DNA from 3 places in the Bacillus sp. ISL-35 genome. Region 3 is predicted to be linked to each of the others. Evidence: predicted binding sites of a transcription regulator. Region 3 holds the regulator's gene; each other region holds the start of a gene.

Region 1 (3,279 bases), on a different contig from region 3:
AAAACCACTTTTGGCTTGATCAAATAAATCGCCGCACGAAAGAAAATCGGGACAAAGAACATACATCCGATTCCCAATGCTATCAAAATCCAATTAATATTCAGGACGCCAAACAGCAATGCCAGCAAACCCGGAACCGCGAAAACCGCTGACCCTAAAAATTTCACGAACAGCCTTCTCCGCCTCATCACTACCTTCATACTTTTGCCACCTTCCCATAGACATTTATAGGAAAATTATAAGCTTTCAATCTCTCTTTTTCAAAAATTTACCACAAGAGATTATATAAACCTACCTCCTGAAATATACTGCAAAAAAACCCGCCCTCATCTCGAAGGCGGATGCTTTTACGATCTCAGTTCGAAATAATCCATTGTGGATGTCTCTTCAAAACCGCATGATTTATAGAGATTGAGCGCATTGGAATTGTCTGCCGCTACCTGCAGCATGATTTCCTGCGCGTTCGCTTCTTTTAATTTTTCAATCGCCAGCAACAATAGTGACCGCCCGTATCCTTTGCGACGGTGCTCCGGCAGTACGCCAAGGCCAAAAATCGCTCCAAGCTTCGAGGTCAGCTGCAGATTCACTTTCCCGATGATTTGCCCGTCTTTTTCAACAAGGTACGAAGTCATCCCCCGCTTTTCCTCTTCCTCGGGAAGAATCATATCCTCGGCTTCGACACTTTCTCCGATATCGTTAAAATAAATCACATTCTGCCTGGCGATTTCCTGCGCATCCGCATTTGTCGCTTTCCTGAATGTCAGACCTTCCAGCTTCTCTGTCGCAAAAGCAGGCGCTACTTTTTTCAAAAACATCTCATATTCCGTGTGCTTATATTGTGCTCCACTCCCAGCAATAAACCCTTGCCCGGCAGCCGAATTGCGATCACTTAACAGCAGCATGCTCCCTGAATCCCTGCGTTTCCACTCATCGACAACAAGCTTAAACAACTTTGAAAAAATCCCCTGGCGCCGATACTCCGGATCGACCATCCCATTAACTTCCCATGGTCCGCCAAAGCTGCAAATGCCAATATAGCCAATCAGGCTTTCCCCATCGAAGTACATGAATTCATTCACCGCCTGAATGCCCTTGTCATTTCCGCTTACGCCCAGTTTATAATCAAGCTCCAGCTTTAAAGCAGTGCGGTCATGTTCGCTGCATCGCTCCTGGAGCTGGCCGATGATTTCATAATCTTCTCCATCAATACCCTCTTTTAATTTGATCCACGGTTTCCCGATTTTCCTCACGGGCAGCACCCCATCTGTATAAAATCCCCATAATAAAGGACGTAACCATGATAACAAGCGGAGCCACCACACTGCGGTCCAGCCCTTCCATGATTCCAGCCACCATGATCCCCACCAGCATGAAACCTGATAGGATACAATAGAGTAAAGACTGGTCCTTCTTCTGTTTGGTCGTATATTTTATTCGCTTAACCAGCGGTTCACACCTCTTTGTTCTAAGAAAAATATCGCACTTACCTGCCACCAATAAAAAATGGCTCCCTGTCATACCGGAGGCCATTTCTATATAAAAGGGGGATGTTACAAAGGTTAAGCAGCGTTGCGTTCGACGGCTTCTCCGCGTTTGAATACTGTTTTGCGGATGAATGGAACAACCCAGCGGTCAAGGCCGTATTTTCCAGCGTTGAAACCAGCAGCCAGGATGATAAAGCCGAAGAAGATGTCAGTTGGGTTGTGAGATACAGTTCCGGCAAGGAAGAAGCTGAAGTTCATCACAAGGCCGAAGAACATTGCGGCAGTTGTCAGTGTTCCAAGCAGCAATCCAAGTCCAACTAGGAATTCCCCAAGCGGCACGATTGTGTTGAAAATATCCACATTCGGGATCGCGAAGTTTTCAAGGAAGTTCACGTACCAGCCGTACACCATATGTCCGTCTGGACCTTTAACAGGGTTTGCGACCGCTCCTTTTAAAAATCCGCTAGCGTCAAATCCAGGGCCAGTCAATTTACCCCATCCAGCAGTCATCCAGTTGTATCCAAGCCATACCCTAATGACAGTCAATATACCAGCAGCAACATTGTTTTCTCTTAACCATTTTGCAAACATGTTCCTCACTCCATTAAGTTAATTAGTATTATTACACTTATAAGATATCAAATTAATCTTGAAAATAGTGGGTTTTGTGAATGAATTCACAATTCCGTTGAAATCTTTTGAACGAATGGTGACAATGACGTTTTTAGGGGGCTCTTTTTAAAAAGGGGGTCTTTCCTTGACTGTTGCTGACCGTCTTTCATTTGCGTTTTATCAGAATCCGGTCTTGCACCTCAGCAAAAATTCCTTCCTCCCTCCTGCATATCGCTCCAACTTCTAGACATCATAAGGATGACTAAACCAACTAGGAGTGATCAGGATGAAAAAATCAATCATCATCGCTGGATGCGCTGTTTTTACAATGGGCTTGGCCGGATGCGGAGCGAATAACAATGCAGCCGATAACAATCGTGACCAGCAGGTAGAAATCAACCAGGTCAGACGAGGTCCTGTTACTAACGAAGGAAACGGACTTCAGCTTGCTGATCGCACGGAACGCCAAATTGAACAGATGCCAGAGGTTGATGATGCACGGGTCATCATCTCCGACAACAATGCGTATGTTGGTGTGAGACTTTCGGACAATAACATCGACAACGATGGAAATGCACGGGTTAATGACGCAATGGATGGCAACGGCAGGACTTTCGCCGAAAATGGCCGCGTTGACCAGGATGACACCTCAGCCGGGAATGATGGCATCATTGACGGCCAGGGCGATGCTGGGAAAGACCGCAGGCATGCCGGCAATGACGGTGCCAATATATCGGGCAATGACATGAATGGAACGGCCCGCAATAATGGCGAGGACTTCACTTTATTGGAAAAGCAGATTGAGCAGAGAGTCCGCCAGACCAACAAAGGGATCGACAGAGTTTACGTTTCCGTTGACCGCAACGCTTATAACAGAATGGGAACATTCGCCGATGATATCCGCACCGACAGAAATAGGGATGGCCTATTCGAAGACTTCCGCAATTCGATGGACGATCTCTTCGGTAGATAAAATCAAAAGCATAGGATTTGCTTCCTATGCTTTTTTGTTGCCCATAAAACTGGATTTGCTTCCTATGTTTTTTTTTGTTGCCCAGTAAAACAGGAATTCCTCCCTTTCCTCGCGAAATATAGCTTAGATCTATACTAAGGGAGATGAACATGGTCGTTGAAACTGAGATAAAAGAAGAAATCTTTGAAGCGGTCACTCGTCTGTTTGGAA
Region 2 (3,279 bases), on a different contig from region 3:
TCACATGGCATCCGGAATCCTTCTCTTCTGCTATATCCGGTTTACCTCCATGTCCATGGTGTTTGATGGTGGCAACCTTCAGGCCAGCTGCAGATAGCTGCTGGATCAGGCTGAGGCTGAGTGTCGTCTTCCCGCTGTTCTGATATCCTGCCACCTGGAACAGCACCGGTTTTACCAAGGCCAGTCACTGCCAACATGGTCCTCGAGCATCAGGACCTCGACTTCAGTTCCTTCTTCGAAACCTCTTGTTCCACCCGGAAGAATCATAAGTGAATTAGCACCCGCTAAGCTCATGATGATATTCGATTTATCAAGACCGCTCGGTGTTACTACCAGCTTGCCATTTTCGATTGTCAGGGCACTCCTGACAAATCTTGTGAATGGATTTGCCTTAGGGAAATTGGCATCCAGAATCGCCATTTCCTTCCTAAGATGCGGTTTATCGGTAAACAGCATCGTCCTGATGATCGGCCGGGCGAACAGCTCAAATCCTACATAACAGGCAGAAGGGTTTCCAGACAGGCCAAACAACAGCTTGCCATCCATCTGGGCAACCGTCGTCACGCTACCGGGACGCATCGCTACCTTATTGAACAGGACTTCCGCTCCAAGCTTTGCATAAATTTCCGGCAGATAGTCATAATCCCCTACGGAAACTCCCCCGGTCGTAATAAACAAATCCACTTCCTCAATCGCTTTGCTTACTGCATCAAAGCAGGTATCAAAGTCATCAGGCAGCTGGCCGAAATATCTAACTTCAGCTCCTGCCCTGAGGATCTGTGTGGAAATCATATATGAATTGCTGTTGCGGATTTTTCCCGGTTCAAGCGGCTCATGGACATCAAGCAGTTCCGTGCCGGTTGCATAAAGGCCAATCACCGGTTTTTTCGCAACGGGGACCTGAGCATAGCCAAAAGTCGCGAGCATCGCCTGGATTCCAGGATTGATGAACGTACCTTTTTTGACCAGCACTTCCCCTTCCTTTGCATCCTCACCGCGATAGGAAACATTGTCTCCTTTATTATGCTTGCGTTTCGTCTCCATATATTTTTTACCATCACGCTCGACTTCCTTTACCAGTTCAAGCATGACCACAGCATCGGCGCCAACTGGCATCTGGGCCCCAGTCATGATCCTGACAGCCTGGAAAGGTCCAAGTTCTTTATCCGTAAGCATTCCTGCTCCGATATGGTCCACCACTTCAAATTCGACTGGCTGGTTTTGGGAAGCTTCCGCTGAATCGACTGACCTGATTGCATAGCCATCATACGGTGCTCTGTCAAAATGCGGAACATCACTAGTCGCTTTCAGATCCTCTGATAAATAGCGTCCGTAACTCTCATTGATTGAAACATATTCAGTGGAGCCACTCTTCTTGTGCTCCATTACTCTCTTGACTGCCTCTCCGATTGGGATAGGGTTCCTTTTTTCTAACATATAATCAGCTCCTATTGCAGGCTTAACTTTAATTGATTACCCTTTTCATTATAAGAGTAATGTAAAAATGAATACATAACAAACCTCACAGTATTCTCTCATAAAAACTTTTAAAAATATGTAGATTTTTTGTGAAGTGTGATACACATCACCAAGTAGTAACTACTTTTCCTTTATGCTGAGTATGTAAACAGTATACATTTTTTATTGGAGGTCTTTTAAAATGAAAATGCCTTTTGATCAACATTCACTAGTTAAAGATATTGTCAATATATTCCCTCAATCCAGTGATTTATTCAAGAAAAACAGACTAGACTTTTGCTGTGGCGGCAATCGCCCTCTATCAGAAGCTGCACTGGAACAGGAACTTGATGTCCCTGGAATAATGCTTCAGCTTGAAGATCTGTACAAAAAACATAATGGCACCGCCGAAAACATGGAGGTATGGACTGAGACAAGCTCTGAAGATTTGATTGAGCATATTAAGAATAAATACCACCGTGAGCTTGAGGAAGAACTTAAAATGCTAAGCCCATATGTAACCAAAGTTGCGAAAGTCCATGGTGAACGCCATGATGAACTGCTGAAAGTATATGAACTTTTCTATGAATTAAAAAGAGAGCTACTAGAGCACACAGCAAAAGAAGAAGCCACAGTATTCCCGTTGCTTCTGGAACTTGAAAGTGCTGACGTTGAAAAGCGAGAAGGGATCATTTCCGAAATCAAGGAATTGGAGAAAGAACATGATCATGCAGGCTCCATACTGAAACAATTACGCGATATCACAGAGGATTTCAATCCGCCGATCGATGCATGCGGAACATACCGTTTAGTCTACAAGCGGCTTGAAGCTCTGGAATCACACACATTCATGCATGTACATCTTGAAAATAATATCCTGTTCCCGAGATTTATTGCCTAATAAGATTAAAAAAATGACCCCTTTTCTCCTGATGGGGTCATTTTTTTGGTCAATCTATAATGCACCTGAAAACAGCCTGGCGAAGGATTCCTTCGTCCTTTCCCAAAGTCCCCGCTTATGATATTGGACAGCATTGATTTTCTCTGAATCTTCGAGGTCCGCCTCATAATGTGCTACAAGATCCCTGATTGAACTCGTTCCAAACAGGAAGACGTTCACTTCAAAATTAAGATGAAAACTCCTCATGTCCATATTGGCCGTCCCAATCGAAGCGATATTCCCATCGACAATGATAACCTTCTGGTGCAAGAACCCCTTTTTATAGGAATAAATCTCAGCTCCATTACGCAGCAGTTCCGAGAAGTATGAGCGGCTGGCATACTGGGTAAGATAGCTATCATTGATTTCCGGCACCATGATCCTTACTTCTATTCCTTTGGCTGCAGCCACTCTTAATGCCGTCCGTATCGCTTCATCAGGAACAAAATAAGGAGTGGCAATCCAAATCGACTTCGTTGCACAGGACATCATCGTGTAGTAAAAATCACTCATGATTCCTTGCTGTGTATCCGGCCCGCTTGGCACTACCTGGATCGCACCATCCAATTCATCGCTTTCATGTGGCTTTTTCTCGGCTATATGGTTCTCAAGGACCCTTTCACCGCTGACATATTCCCAATCAAGCAGGAAAACATTGTGAAGAGTATAGACAGCCTCTCCAGTCAGCATCATATGGGTATCACGCCAAAATCCGATCTTTTCATCTTCACCGAGATATTCCACGCCTACATTCAATCCGCCGACAAATCCAATTTCGCCATCAATGATGACAATCTTCCTGTGGTTCCGGAAATTGAATTTCTGATTGAAGAACCCGTACTTTAGCGGAGAGAATGGTGCAGCTTTAATGCCTGCTTCCT
Region 3 (3,279 bases):
TTCCTTTCGGGCGGATAATCTCGCCGCCGTCATGGGATTCATAGCCGGCAATGATTTTCAGCAGGGTGGATTTTCCCGCCCCGTTCCGGCCGACCAGGGCAACACGGTCATTGGTCTGTATTTCAAACTTGATATTCGATAAAATAAGATCAGCCGCAAAATATTTTGATAGCTGATTGACTTGTAATAGAATCATTATTTTTCACCTCTAATGCCTTAGGGATAGTGTAACCCAATCCTATGGGCTCGGCAATATGTGCGGCCTGCAATGGGTGGTAAGGTATGAAAAATTTCCTCCTCTATATGTGAAGATAGAAACAAAGTTCACACACAAGTTTGGGAAAATAGTGTATTATTTGGTTGAAAGGAGCTTGAACATGGCAGAATTTACGCATTTTAATGAAGAGGGAAGAGCGAAGATGGTCGATGTCAGTGAAAAACCGGAGACGGTCCGTACGGCAGTCGCCCATTCAAGCATCACCGTTAATGAAGATATATATGTAAGGATTACTGAAAATAAAATGAAAAAAGGCGATGTACTGGCAGTCGCGCAGGTTGCTGGCATCATGGCGGCCAAGAAGACGTCAGAGATCATCCCGATGTGCCACCCGATTCCATTAACAGGCATTGACCTTTCGTTTGATTGGGAGCAAAATGGTAATGACTATATATTAAATATCGCTGCAGCTGTTAAAACAAAAGGGAATACAGGGGTAGAAATGGAAGCGTTAACAGCAGCAGCAGCATGCGCGCTGACTGTTTATGATATGTGCAAGGCCGTCGACAAAGGCATGGTGATCGGCAGGACCTATCTCGTGGAAAAAACCGGCGGGAAAAACGGCGATTTTAAGAGAGATGAGAAGTTAAAATAGAAATACGAACAGGGTGGAGGATGGAGAATGACGAATGATGCTATGAAGATTCCGCAGGCAACTGCTAAGCGTTTGCCGCTATATTACCGATTTTTATTGAACTTGCATTCTTCAGGCAAGCAGAGGGTATCGTCCGCGGAGCTGAGTGAAGCGGTAAAAGTGGATTCGGCTACGATCAGGAGGGACTTTTCCTATTTCGGGGCTTTGGGTAAAAAGGGTTACGGCTATAATGTGAATTACCTGCTGACTTTTTTCCGAAAGACGCTCGACCAGGATGAACTCACGAAGGTTGCGCTGATTGGCGTTGGTAATTTGGGAACGGCGTTTTTGAATTATAATTTTTCCAAAAACAATAATACGAAAATTGAAATTGCCTTCGATGTCGACCCAGATAAGGTTGGGACGCAGATTGGCGATGTGCCTGTCTATCACATGGATGATCTCGATAAGGTTGTGGTTGAGGAAGGCATCCAGGTGGCAATCCTGACAGTGCCGTCAACAGTGGCACAGCCGATCACAGACAGACTTGTACAGGCGAATGTGAAGGGAATCCTGAACTTTACGCCGGCGAGGCTGAATGTGCCGTCTTCGATCAGGATCCATCATATTGATTTGGCAGTAGAACTGCAATCATTGATTTATTTCTTGAAACATTATCCGACAGACAGTGAATCAGAAGAATAAAAAATGGCTCCTTCGATGAAGGAGCTATTTTTTCTGCATTTGTTTAAGTTTGAAATGAAACAGAATCATCCTGATGCCGGAACCGAAGTCAAAGGTGGCGAGCAGGACGAGCAAATAACTGAAAAATCCCCAGCCTGTATCGTTGACATTCTGGATGGCGAAATAGGTGAATAAGCTGCCTAACAAGATGTAGACAATGCCTGAAAACATAGGCGATTGCTTCATGACTTAAAATCCCCCAATAAAGCTTTGAATTTTCTCTGCTTCTTTTATCATTCTCTCAATGTCTTCCCTGAATACGGATTGAAGCAGGACAACCATTGTATTCATTGTAACATGGGCGATGATTGGCACGATGATCCGCTTTGTTTTTACATATAGAAACGCAAAGGTGAAGCCCATTGCTGAGTATAGGATCACATGCTCCGGCTCCATATGGGCCAGTGCGAATATGACGGAGCTGATCAAGGCTGCCAAGAAGAAGTTCATTTTCTTGTGCAGGCTGCCAAAAATAATCTTCCGGAAGACGATTTCCTCCAGAATCGGACCGATGATCGAGCTGACAAGGATCACAACCGGGAACCTTTCAATCAGCTTGATGATTTCCTGTGTATTCTCCGAGCCCATCTCAATTCCAAGCATGCTTTCAATGCTGCCTGCAATCGACTGGGCGAACAGGGCCAGGAATACCCCGGCGAATGCCCATGCCGCCGAGCTTGCCGGCGAAGATGCTTCGCGCAAATCAGCATTTATGTTTCTTTCCTTCCTTAAAATCAGCAGGATGATCAGGAGTGTCAGCGAAAAGCTGGTTACGAGCCAGTATGGAATCGCGAGGGTTTGCATTTCATTCAGGCTTTTTCCCATCGCAGCACCGATCAAAGCAATGAGTGGCACCCCGACAAGACTTGAAAGCTGCATAACAATATAGGCAATAAGGACGTACCAGTATTCTTTTTTCAATTGAAAAAACTCCTTAATAATGCAGAAATGTATGTTCTGAAATTTTACGTAATAATATGCTGGCCTGTAAAATAAAATACGGGGACCGCTTTGCTTACTATATACACTCTCTTTATTCTACTAGTAAATGATTTAAAAGTTCAAATTGTAGGGCCAGGATGAAAAAGTTACTTGTTCGGGTTTACTGTATCCGGTTAAGGTGCCATTTTCAATTTGAGAATAATTGGAGGTACAAATGATTTATTTGGAAACGCCACGACTGATTTTGCGGAACTGGTCTGCGGCAGATTTAGAGCACTTTTGCCTAATGAATGCAGATCAGGATGTGATGCAGTATTTTCCTCGTGTTTTATCTTCCGCAGAAACTGAGAAGTTTTATCAGTCGATTCTTGCCGAGTTCAAGGAATACGGCTTTGGGCTATATGCGGTTGAAGAGAAGAGAACGAAAGAGTTCATCGGCTTCATCGGGTTTCATAGGGCAACATTTGACGCAGATTTCACCCCATGTATTGAAATTGGCTGGAGGCTGAAAAAAGACGCGTGGGGCCAAGGTTATGCAACAGAAGGAGCCAGGGCCTGTCTGGAATATGGATTCAATGAGCTCGGCTTTAGCGAGGTCGTCAGTTTTACTGCTGAAATCAATAAACCCTCTATCAATGTCATGAGAAAAATCGGCATGAACCCTGTTAAAACATTTCATCACCCGAGAGTAGATCAGGGCAGTCCGCTGAAGAAGCATGTCCTTTACCAAGCCAGTAAATGA

What was found. Region 3 encodes Rex, which represses fermentation and respiration genes when NADH is low (regulators of the CRP and FNR family bind a similar motif). Its sites were predicted from a motif close to TTGTGAAATATTTCACAA; they were not measured.
Region 1: the regulator Rex is predicted to act here: its motif matches at 2,150-2,167, upstream of J7E38_RS15600 (DoxX family membrane protein).
Region 2: the regulator Rex is predicted to act here: its motif matches at 1,574-1,591, upstream of ric (iron-sulfur cluster repair di-iron protein).

The regions. Positions count from the first base shown of each region.
Region 1 is NZ_JAGGQK010000011.1:80,509-83,787, reverse strand. It holds gene J7E38_RS15615 (DUF5381 family protein) at 1-200, opposite strand, end outside; gene J7E38_RS15610 (GNAT family N-acetyltransferase) at 348-1,250, opposite strand; gene J7E38_RS15605 (hypothetical protein) at 1,204-1,497, opposite strand; gene J7E38_RS15600 (DoxX family membrane protein) at 1,560-2,075, opposite strand; gene J7E38_RS15595 (YhcN/YlaJ family sporulation lipoprotein) at 2,383-3,069, shown strand; gene J7E38_RS15590 (phosphotransferase) at 3,219-3,279, shown strand, end outside.
Region 2 is NZ_JAGGQK010000002.1:184,075-187,353, reverse strand. It holds gene mobB (molybdopterin-guanine dinucleotide biosynthesis protein B) at 1-178, opposite strand, end outside; gene J7E38_RS04150 (molybdopterin molybdotransferase MoeA) at 172-1,437, opposite strand; gene ric (iron-sulfur cluster repair di-iron protein) at 1,661-2,359, shown strand; gene cls (cardiolipin synthase) at 2,414-3,279, opposite strand, start outside.
Region 3 is NZ_JAGGQK010000025.1:5,542-8,820, forward strand. It holds gene J7E38_RS22285 (ABC-F family ATP-binding cassette domain-containing protein) at 1-196, opposite strand, end outside; gene moaC (cyclic pyranopterin monophosphate synthase MoaC) at 378-872, shown strand; gene J7E38_RS22295 (redox-sensing transcriptional repressor Rex) at 900-1,556, shown strand; gene J7E38_RS22300 (YdiK family protein) at 1,581-1,781, opposite strand; gene J7E38_RS22305 (CPBP family intramembrane glutamic endopeptidase) at 1,785-2,516, opposite strand; gene J7E38_RS22310 (GNAT family N-acetyltransferase) at 2,752-3,279, shown strand.